DNA from 2 places in the Actinoplanes sp. URMC 104 genome. Region 2 is predicted to be linked to the other one. Evidence: riboswitches for the same ligand, from Rfam matches in the RefSeq annotation. Region 2 holds a riboswitch; the other holds the start of a gene.
The links. A riboswitch is a leader RNA that binds a small molecule or an ion and turns the genes downstream of it on or off. The one in region 2 is predicted to bind cyclic di-AMP.
Positions count from the first base shown of each region.

Region 1: another riboswitch for cyclic di-AMP. It lies ahead of ACSNN8_RS22635 (NlpC/P60 family protein); the one in region 2 lies ahead of ACSNN8_RS36490 (C40 family peptidase).

Region 1 covers NZ_JBPQTO010000007.1:208,348-212,530, reverse strand. Annotated here, with positions in the region: gene ACSNN8_RS22650 (cytochrome ubiquinol oxidase subunit I) at 1-788, opposite strand, end outside; gene ACSNN8_RS22645 (BlaI/MecI/CopY family transcriptional regulator) at 872-1,222, shown strand; gene ACSNN8_RS22640 (M56 family metallopeptidase) at 1,219-2,127, shown strand; cyclic di-AMP (ydaO/yuaA leader) riboswitch at 2,250-2,388, shown strand; gene ACSNN8_RS22635 (NlpC/P60 family protein) at 2,403-3,380, shown strand; gene ACSNN8_RS22630 (ATP-binding protein) at 3,546-4,183, shown strand, end outside.
Region 2 covers NZ_JBPQTO010000011.1:2,315,757-2,319,939, forward strand. Annotated here, with positions in the region: gene mraZ (division/cell wall cluster transcriptional repressor MraZ) at 1-50, opposite strand, end outside; gene ACSNN8_RS36490 (C40 family peptidase) at 679-1,443, opposite strand; cyclic di-AMP (ydaO/yuaA leader) riboswitch at 1,498-1,634, opposite strand; gene ACSNN8_RS36495 (MurT ligase domain-containing protein) at 2,141-3,361, shown strand; gene ACSNN8_RS36500 (type 1 glutamine amidotransferase) at 3,351-4,061, shown strand; gene ACSNN8_RS36505 (TVP38/TMEM64 family protein) at 4,167-4,183, shown strand, end outside.

The sequences.
Region 1 (4,183 bases), on a different contig from region 2:
GGCGCGCCGGTCGTGGAGTGGTAGAGCGCCTCGGCCGCGGCCATCTTCATCGGCTGCACCTGGGTGATGACCTTGCCGAGGTGGTCGCCGGTGAGCGCCGTCGCCGCGCCGCCGGCCAGCGTGAGCCAGGCGCCGAGACGGGCCAGGACGCGGTACGCCGGGTCGGCCGCGAGCCGCCAGACGCCGAGCGCCAGCAGCAGCGCGCCGCCCACCATGACCGCGCCCGCGATGGTGTGCGGGAACGCCGCCAGGTTGACCTTGTTGAGCAGCAGGTCGGCGAACGAGGTGAGCCGGGCCCGGCCGGTGTCCGGGTCCAGGGCGTACGCGACGGGGTTCTGCATGAAGGAGTTGGCCGCCAGGATGATGAACGCCGACAGCAGCGTGCCCACGGCGACGATCACGATGCACGCGGTGTGGATCGCGCGGGGCAGCCGGTCCCAGCCGAAGTACCAGAGCGCCAGGAACGTCGCCTCGAGAAAGAACGCCAGCATGCCCTCGATCGCCAGCGTGGGCCCGAAGACGTCGCCGTAGAAGTTCGCGAAGGCGCTCCAGCCGAGCCCGAACTGGAACTCCTGGACGAGTCCGGTGACCACGCCGACCGCGAACGTGACGATCAGCAGCTTGCCGACGAACTTCGTCAGGTGCAGGAAGTGCTCGCGCCTGGTGCGCAGCCACGCGAGCTGCAGGCCGGCGGCGGTCGCGGCCAGGCTGATCGACAGCGGCACGAAGAAGTAGTGGTAGATCGTCACGACCGCGAACTGCAGCCGGGTCAGGTCCAGAACGTCCATGGGAGCCCCCTCTACGACGTCTCGTAGTAGATACTACGCCTCGTAGTACGACGCGGCGCAGTAGAGGCGGTATGCTCGGTCACATGGCTCTCGGGGACCTGGAACGCGAGGTCATGACGCAGTTGTGGGACGCCGGTGAGCCGCTCACCGTGCGGCAGGTGCACGAGCGCCTGAGCCGTCAGCGCGATCTGGCCTACACGACGGTGATGACCGTGCTCGACCGCTTGGCGAAGAAGGGCGTGGTCACGCAGCAGAAGGCGGACCGCGCCTACCGGTACGCCCCGGCGCAGACCCGCGAGGAGATGACCGCCTCGGTCATGCTCGACGCGCTGACCGCCAGCGACAACCAGGACGCCGCCCTCGCGTACTTCGTCGGGCAGCTCCCGCCGGAGGCCCTCAAGGCCGCCATCGAAGCCGCCAGACGCCACGGATGACCGCGCTCCTGCTGGGCGCGCTCGGCCTGACCCTCTCGCTGGTCGTGCCGGGCGTCCTGGCGAACGCGCGCTGGCCCGACCGGGCCCCGGCCGCCGCTGTCGTGCTCTGGCAGTCGATCACGCTGACCGCCGTGCTGGCCGCCCTCGGCGTCGTGCTCGCCGCGCCCGAGGAGGTCACCCGCGCCGCCGGGTCGGGCAAGCCGGTCGCCGAGGCCGCGCTCATCGGCGCGCTCGCGGTCGCCGCGCTGATCATCCTGCGGCTGCTGGTCTCGCTGATCGGGGTCACCCGCCGGTCGCGGGCCCGCCGGGCCCGGCACCGCATGCTGGTCGACCTGCTCGACCGCGCGGAGCAGCACCGCGAGCTGGGCCCGGGAAACCTGCGGGTGCTCGACGGGGCGCTGCCGCTGGCCTACTGCGTGCCCGGCCGCCGGCCGCGGGTGGTGCTCAGCAACGGCGTGCTCGAGGTGCTCGACCGCGAGCAGATCGACGCGGTGCTCGCGCACGAGCAGACCCACCTGCGACAGCGGCACGACGTGGTGATGGAGTCGTTCACCGCGTTCTACCGCGCGGTGCCGCGGCCGCTGCGCAGCCGGCTGCCGCTCGACGCCGTCAACCTGCTGCTCGAGATGGTCGCCGACGACGCCGCCCGGCGCCGGGTCGGGGCGGAGCCGCTGCGGGCCGCGCTGGAGCGGCTGACCGACGCGGTGCCCCTCGCGGAGGACGTGGCACCCGGCGGCACCGGTGAGGCGCGCCACCGGCGGCTCGAACGGCTGGCCGCGTCGCACCATCCGTCCGTCGCTCTCACCGTCGCCGCGGGGGCCGCCGCGGTCGGCCTGTTGGTGTTACCCACCGTGATCCTGGTGCTGCCCTGGCTCGACCGCGCGCTCGAAGCCTGGCCGCTCTAGTGACTATGCGTATATGTAAGAGCGCATACAGTTTTCCCTCCGGAGCGCCTTCAGTTCGGCTCTAGATGGGGAGTACGGTGTTGTCCGGTCCGCCCAGCCCCCATCGTCCACCCGGTCGATCTGGCGGATCACCGCCCAATCGCCGGCAACGGCGAGCCGGGGACCCGAGCAGTTGGGGTGAAGCCGCGGTATGCCCGCGGCCGGGCGCGCTTCCCGTCCGAACCCGTCAGCTAACCCGGTCGGCGGCACGAGGGAAGAAAGGACAACCCACCCACGTGCGTCGCGCCGCAGTAGTGCGCAGCCTCGTCTGCGCCGCAGCCGCGGTCGGGATCATCTTCTCCGGACCCGCCGTCGCGCAGGCAACACCCTCGCCCTCGTCCGTCGAGGAGCAGATCGACAAGCAGTGGAACCAGCTCGAACCGGTCATCGAGCAGTACAACGACGTGCACGGCAAGCTGCTCAAGAACCGCGCCCAGCAGAAGAAGCTCGCCGCCCAGCTGACACCGCTCCAGGTGCAGGTGGACGTCGCGATGCAGCAGGTACGCGGGCTCGCCGTCGACGCGTACAAGCAGGGCGCGCCCAACGCGCTCAACGCCATGGTCATCAGCGGCACGCCGACCGGGCTGACCGACAAGCTGATGTACCTCGACCAGCTCGCCCGCGGCCAGCAGGAACAGATCGCCGACGTGGCCGCGCTGCGCGACAAGCTCGCGGCGACCAAGGCCGACCTCGACGTGGTCACCAAGTCGATCGCCGCGCGCGACGTCGACCTGGCGAAGCGCAAGAAGGCGATCGAGACCAAGATCACGTCGCTGCAGAAGCTGCGCATCCAGGCGTACGGCTCGGTGAACGCCGACGACGGCCCGCTGCGGCTCGGCCCGTGCCCCGTCGACTACACCAACGACAAGGGCGGCCGGGCGGCGCAGAAGGCGTGCGACCTGATCGGCAAGCCTTACGTCTTCGGTGCGGCCGGCCCCAGCTCGTACGACTGCTCCGGTCTCACCCAGGAGGCGTGGGGCAGCGTCGGCGTGCACCTGGACCACTACACGAAGGACCAGTGGAACCAGGGCAGGCCGGTGTCAGCCGACGAGTTGCAGCCCGGTGACCTGGTGTTCTACTTCCCCGGAAGCCTGCACCACGTCGCCATCTACATCGGCGGCGGCATGGTGGTGCACGCGCCGCACACCGGCGACCACGTACGGATGGCCAAGATCGACGGCAACCCGATCGCCGGCTACCGACGACCGGGCTGACGATCCGCCGCTCCACCCCCGAAGGCCGCCGAGGCGTACGCTCCGGCGGCCTTCGTGCTTCCCGGCAGCCTCCAGCTCTCCCGGCGGCCCTCGTTCTTGTCGGCGGCCTCTGCTCTTCCCGGCGGCCTTCGGTCCTCCTACCGGGCGCGGGCATAATGCCCTGTCATGAGCGACTCGCCGCTGATCGACAGCCTCACCGCGGCCGTCGAGGCCCGCCCCGACGACCTCCCCTTGCGCCTGCACCTGGCCGAGCTGCTGCTCGCCGCGGGCCGCGGCGCAGAGGCGATCGGCCACGCCGCTCAGGTGCTCGCCCGCGAGCCCGCCAACGGGACCGCCCAGAAGCTGATGTCCTCCGCCCTCGCCACCCCTCCGGCCGCCGGTCCTCCTTCCGCGCTGCCTCCCGCTGCCGGTCCTTTCTCCGCGCCGCCTCCCTCTTCCGTCCCGCCGTTCCCCCCGCCTTCCGCCTCCCCATCCCCTTCCTCGCCGCCCTCCTCCCCGCTGCCCCCTTCCTCGCCGCCGCCTTCGCCCACGCCATCTCCTTCCTCGCCGCCGCCCCCTTCCCCTTCCGCCCCGCCGCCCTCCTCCCCGATTCCCCCCTCCTCCCCGGGCGGCGTTGACTGGGATGCGATGGAGCAGGAGTTCGGCGACGTCGTGCCGCCGCGGTTCTCGCACGAACGCGAGCCCGTGCGGGGCCACGAGGACCGCACCTTCGACGTTGAGAAGTCGACGATCACGCTGGCCGACGTGGGCGGCATGCAGGAGGTCAAGAAGCGGCTCGAGATCTCGTTCCTGGGCCCGCTGAA
Region 2 (4,183 bases):
ATCAGCCGCCCCTTGTCGTCGAGGCGCGGGGTGTGCGTGCCGAGGAACATCGGCCCTCACCCCCTGCCCTTGGCGGTTCGCGGTCCGCCTGTCAACTCGGGCCGGCAGGTCCCTCAGGTCAGTTCGACTCTCGGCCCTGCCACTGCGCTCCACTCTACTCCACTTCCCTCCACCCGCAAGCCGATTGGACGGGTTCGCGAACCCGCTTCACAGAAGAAACCGCAGCTCAACGACGTGGATGGGAAGTGGAGGGGAAGAGCATGATCAACCCCGTCCGGTTTCCGACATCCTGCCGTCCCCCTCGGAGAGAACCGGCACGAACACGCCCAAACCTCCCACCGACGGATGGTGTCAACCCCCGCGCGGGAGGAAAGTGGAGGGCCGCGTGGAGGGTTGTGGAGGATCACGGAGACGCTCGTGGAGGATCACGGGGACCGCTCGTCGAGGATCACGGAGACCGCTCGTCGAGGATCACGAGAAGCGTGAGCCGGGGCGCGGCTCGACCCTGCAAGCAGAGCCGGCCTCAGCACGGCCGGCGTTACGGGGTCCCGCCCCGGAAGCGAGCGGGCCGCTCGAAGGCGCCGGCGCGCTCGCGGACGGTGCGACCGTCCGCGGGAGACGACAGTGGGGCGCGACCGAACCGGTCGCGCCCCACTGAGTCGGTGATGCAAGCCGCCGTCAGGCCAGGCGACGCACCACGTAGTTCGAGCCGATCATCTTGCGCTTCGAGACCCGCGCACCGGTGTGCGGGGAGTCGTACATGTAGCCGCTGCCGGCGTAGATGCCGGCGTGGTACCCGTACGAGCCGTTGCGGAAGATGATGAGGTCGCCGACCTGCTTGTTGGACTTGGCGACCGACTTGCCGTAGTTCTGCTGCGAGTTGGCCTTGTGCGGCAGCTTCTTGCCGACGGCCTTGCGGTAGACCCACAGCGTGTAACCCGAGCAGTCGAAGCGGGACGGGCCGGCCGCGCCGAACTTGTAGAGCGACCCGACGTGCTTCTTGGCCTCGTTGATGATCTTCGCCCGGGCGGGCGACGACTTCGGCTTGACGACGACGTTGAACTGGCCGCCGCCGTTCGCCTTGTAGGTCGGCGTGCCCACGTAGTAGGCGCGCATCCGGCCGCTGGCGTGCGGCTCACCGGTCAGCGTGACGCTGCCCGACTTGCCGAGGCTCTTGGCCGTGAAGTTGACCCACTTGCCCTTGCGGAGCGCCTGGAGACGGACCGTCCCCGAGGTGACCACCTTGCCGTTGGTGGGGTTGATGAACTTGGCGGTCAGCTTGACCTTGCCGCCATAGGTCACCGTCCGCGTCGAGATCGACGAGCGGACCGAGGGCTTGATCTTGGCGCTGGCCGCAGCCTTGGCGACAGGAGCGGCGCTGGCGGCCGAGGGGGCCAGCAGCTGGCCTGCGCAGAGGCACAGACCCAGAGACAGTGCGATCACACCGGTGCCGGCCGTGCGGCGACCCCGGCTCGAACTGTGTTCGTGCACGGTAGAGATATCCCTCCGGCACGCCTGCGAGGTTAGCTGTCGGGTTCGGGCGGGAAGGTTGCCCGGCCACGCAAGCGCGGCTTCACCCCGAGGTTGCTCCGTGGTTCGCCACCGGAGCGGGTGGCGCGGAGCGGACCAGTAGTGGGTCCCCCGTCCCTGCCCCCGTATGCCTTTGTGGTTGGTGCGTGGTGCTCGGGTGGTCGCGTTGACCGGCCCGGGGCAGGGCTCGGCGTGAACCGGGTCTTCGCGAGTCGGCGAGCGGGTGCCGCCGGCCAGACCTTGCTACCTCAAATTTCGAAGCCGCGGGAGATCCGATTCGACTACTCAGCGTGTTTGGCATGAAGGACACTGTCCGATTTGCTACCGACCGGCGAGAAATGCCATGACGACAAGTAGTAGGAGAACTACAAATCGTAGAAGGTTACGCGTGAATCAGAACACATTATTGGCAGGAACCGAACGAGTGACCGAGGTCCCACATTCACTCTCCCGCAGTTTAAACCTCTTTCACCGGCCAAAATGTGCTCCGCCGAATCGTTGATCTCAATGCCCTTCCGTACGCGGCCGGACGGGCCGCCGGAACCGGGCTTGCGGCAACTCGACGTAACCTCCCGTTCCGGTACCCTCGTCTCCCGTGACGGACGGGAAGATGCCCCTGCGCGCCAAGGTCGCGACCTCAGTGTCCAAGACCGCGGCCGCGCTCTCGAGGGCCGCGGGACGCGGCGACGGCTCGGTCATCGGCGGGTGGATCGGCCTGAAGATCGACCCCGACCTGCTGGGCCACCTGGCGGCCGGCCGCGCGATCGCGCTGGTCTCCGGCACCAACGGCAAGACCACCACCACCCGGCTGGCGGCCGCCGCGCTCGGCGTGCTCGGCCCGGTGGCCACCAACTCCTTCGGCGCCAACATGCCCACCGGGCACACCTCGGCGCTGGCCAAGGCGGGCGCCACCCCGTTCGCGGTGCTCGAGGTCGACGAGCACTACCTGGCCCGGGTCATCGACGAGACCAGCCCCCGGGTGGTCGCGCTGCTCAACCTCTCGCGCGACCAGCTCGACCGGGCCAAGGAGGTCGCGATGATGGCGCAGATGTGGCGCACCGCGCTCGCCGGGCACCCCGACGTGGCCGTGGTCGCCAACGCCGACGACCCGATGGTGGTGTGGGCGGCCCGCGGCTCGCAGCACGTCACGTGGTTCAGCGCCGGGCAGCGCTGGACCGACGACTCATGGGTCTGCCCCGAGAGCGGCGACCCGATCGAGCGCGCCAACGGCGACTGGTGGTGCACCGGCTGCCCGCTGCGCCGGCCGCAGGCCCAGTGGCGCGTCGAGGAGGACGGCGTGGTCGACCCGCGCGGCGACTGGCACCTGGTGAAGCTGCAACTGCCCGGCACGGTCAACCTCGGCAACGCGGCGACCGCGCTGGCCGTGGCCGCCGCGTTCGGCGTACGCCCGATCGAGGCCCTTCCCCGGCTCGCGACGGTCGCCTCGGTGGCCGGCCGCTACGCCCAGGTCGACCGCGACGGGCGCAACATCCGCCTGCTGCTCGCGAAGAACCCGGCGAGCTGGCTCGAGGCGTTCGACATGGCCGAGCAGGCCCCGACGCTGCTCTCCATCAACGCCCGCGACCCCGACGGCTTCGACACCTCGTGGCTCTACGACGTCGACTTCTCGCCCCTGGGTGACCGGCCGGTGCTGATCACCGGCGACCGGGCGTACGACCTGGCCGTGCGCCTCGAGGTGAATGGAATCGCCTTCCGGCACGTGTTGAGTTTCGACGAGGCGGTCAGCACCGTGCCCATGGGCCGCCTCGAAGTGATCGCCAACTACACGGCGTTCCAGGACATCCGAGCGGAGTTGGACCGTGTCAACTGAAGCTTTGCGGATCGTCTGGATCTACCCTGACCTGCTCTCCACGTACGGCGACCGCGGCAACCTGCTGATCCTGGCCCGCCGCGCGGCGATCCGGGGCATCCCGGTGGAGACGTACGCGGTCCGGTCCGACCAGCCGATGCCCTCCACCGCCGACATCTACCTCATCGGCGGCGGCGAGGACGGCCCGCAGGCGCTCGCCGCCCAGCGGCTGATCGCCGACGGCGGCCTGCACCGGGCGGTCAACCAGGGCGCCGCGGTGCTGGCCATCTGCGCCGGTTACCAATTGTTCGGCCACTCGTTCTTCGCCAAGGGGGCCAAGTGCCCCGGCCTGGGCCTGCTCGACCTGCACTCCGACCGCGGCGAGACCCGCGCGGTCGGCGAGATCCGCGGCGACATCGACCCGCGGCTGGGCCTGCCCCCGCTGAGCGGTTTCGAGAACCACGGCGGTCGCACGCACCTGGGCCCCGGGGTCGCCCCGCTGGCGCGGGTGACTGCCGGAATTGGCAACGACGGTCAAACGGAGGGAGCATGGCACGGCAAGATCCTGGGAACCTACTCCCACGGGCCCGCGCTCGCTCGCAACCCAGCTATAGCCGATCTGCTACTGCGATGGGCGACCGGCGCGGATAGTCTTGCCCCGGTCGACGACACGTGGACCGACCGGCTGCGTGCCGAAAGGCTCGCCGCCGCCGGCGCCTGAAATCCTGACCCGACGAGCACTGGGCGGTATTCCTGCATGACTGACACCCTGATCGCCCCGCGGGGCGCACTCCTCGCGGCGGACCCTCAGGTTCAGACTTCGCAGATGACCTGGAAGCGGCG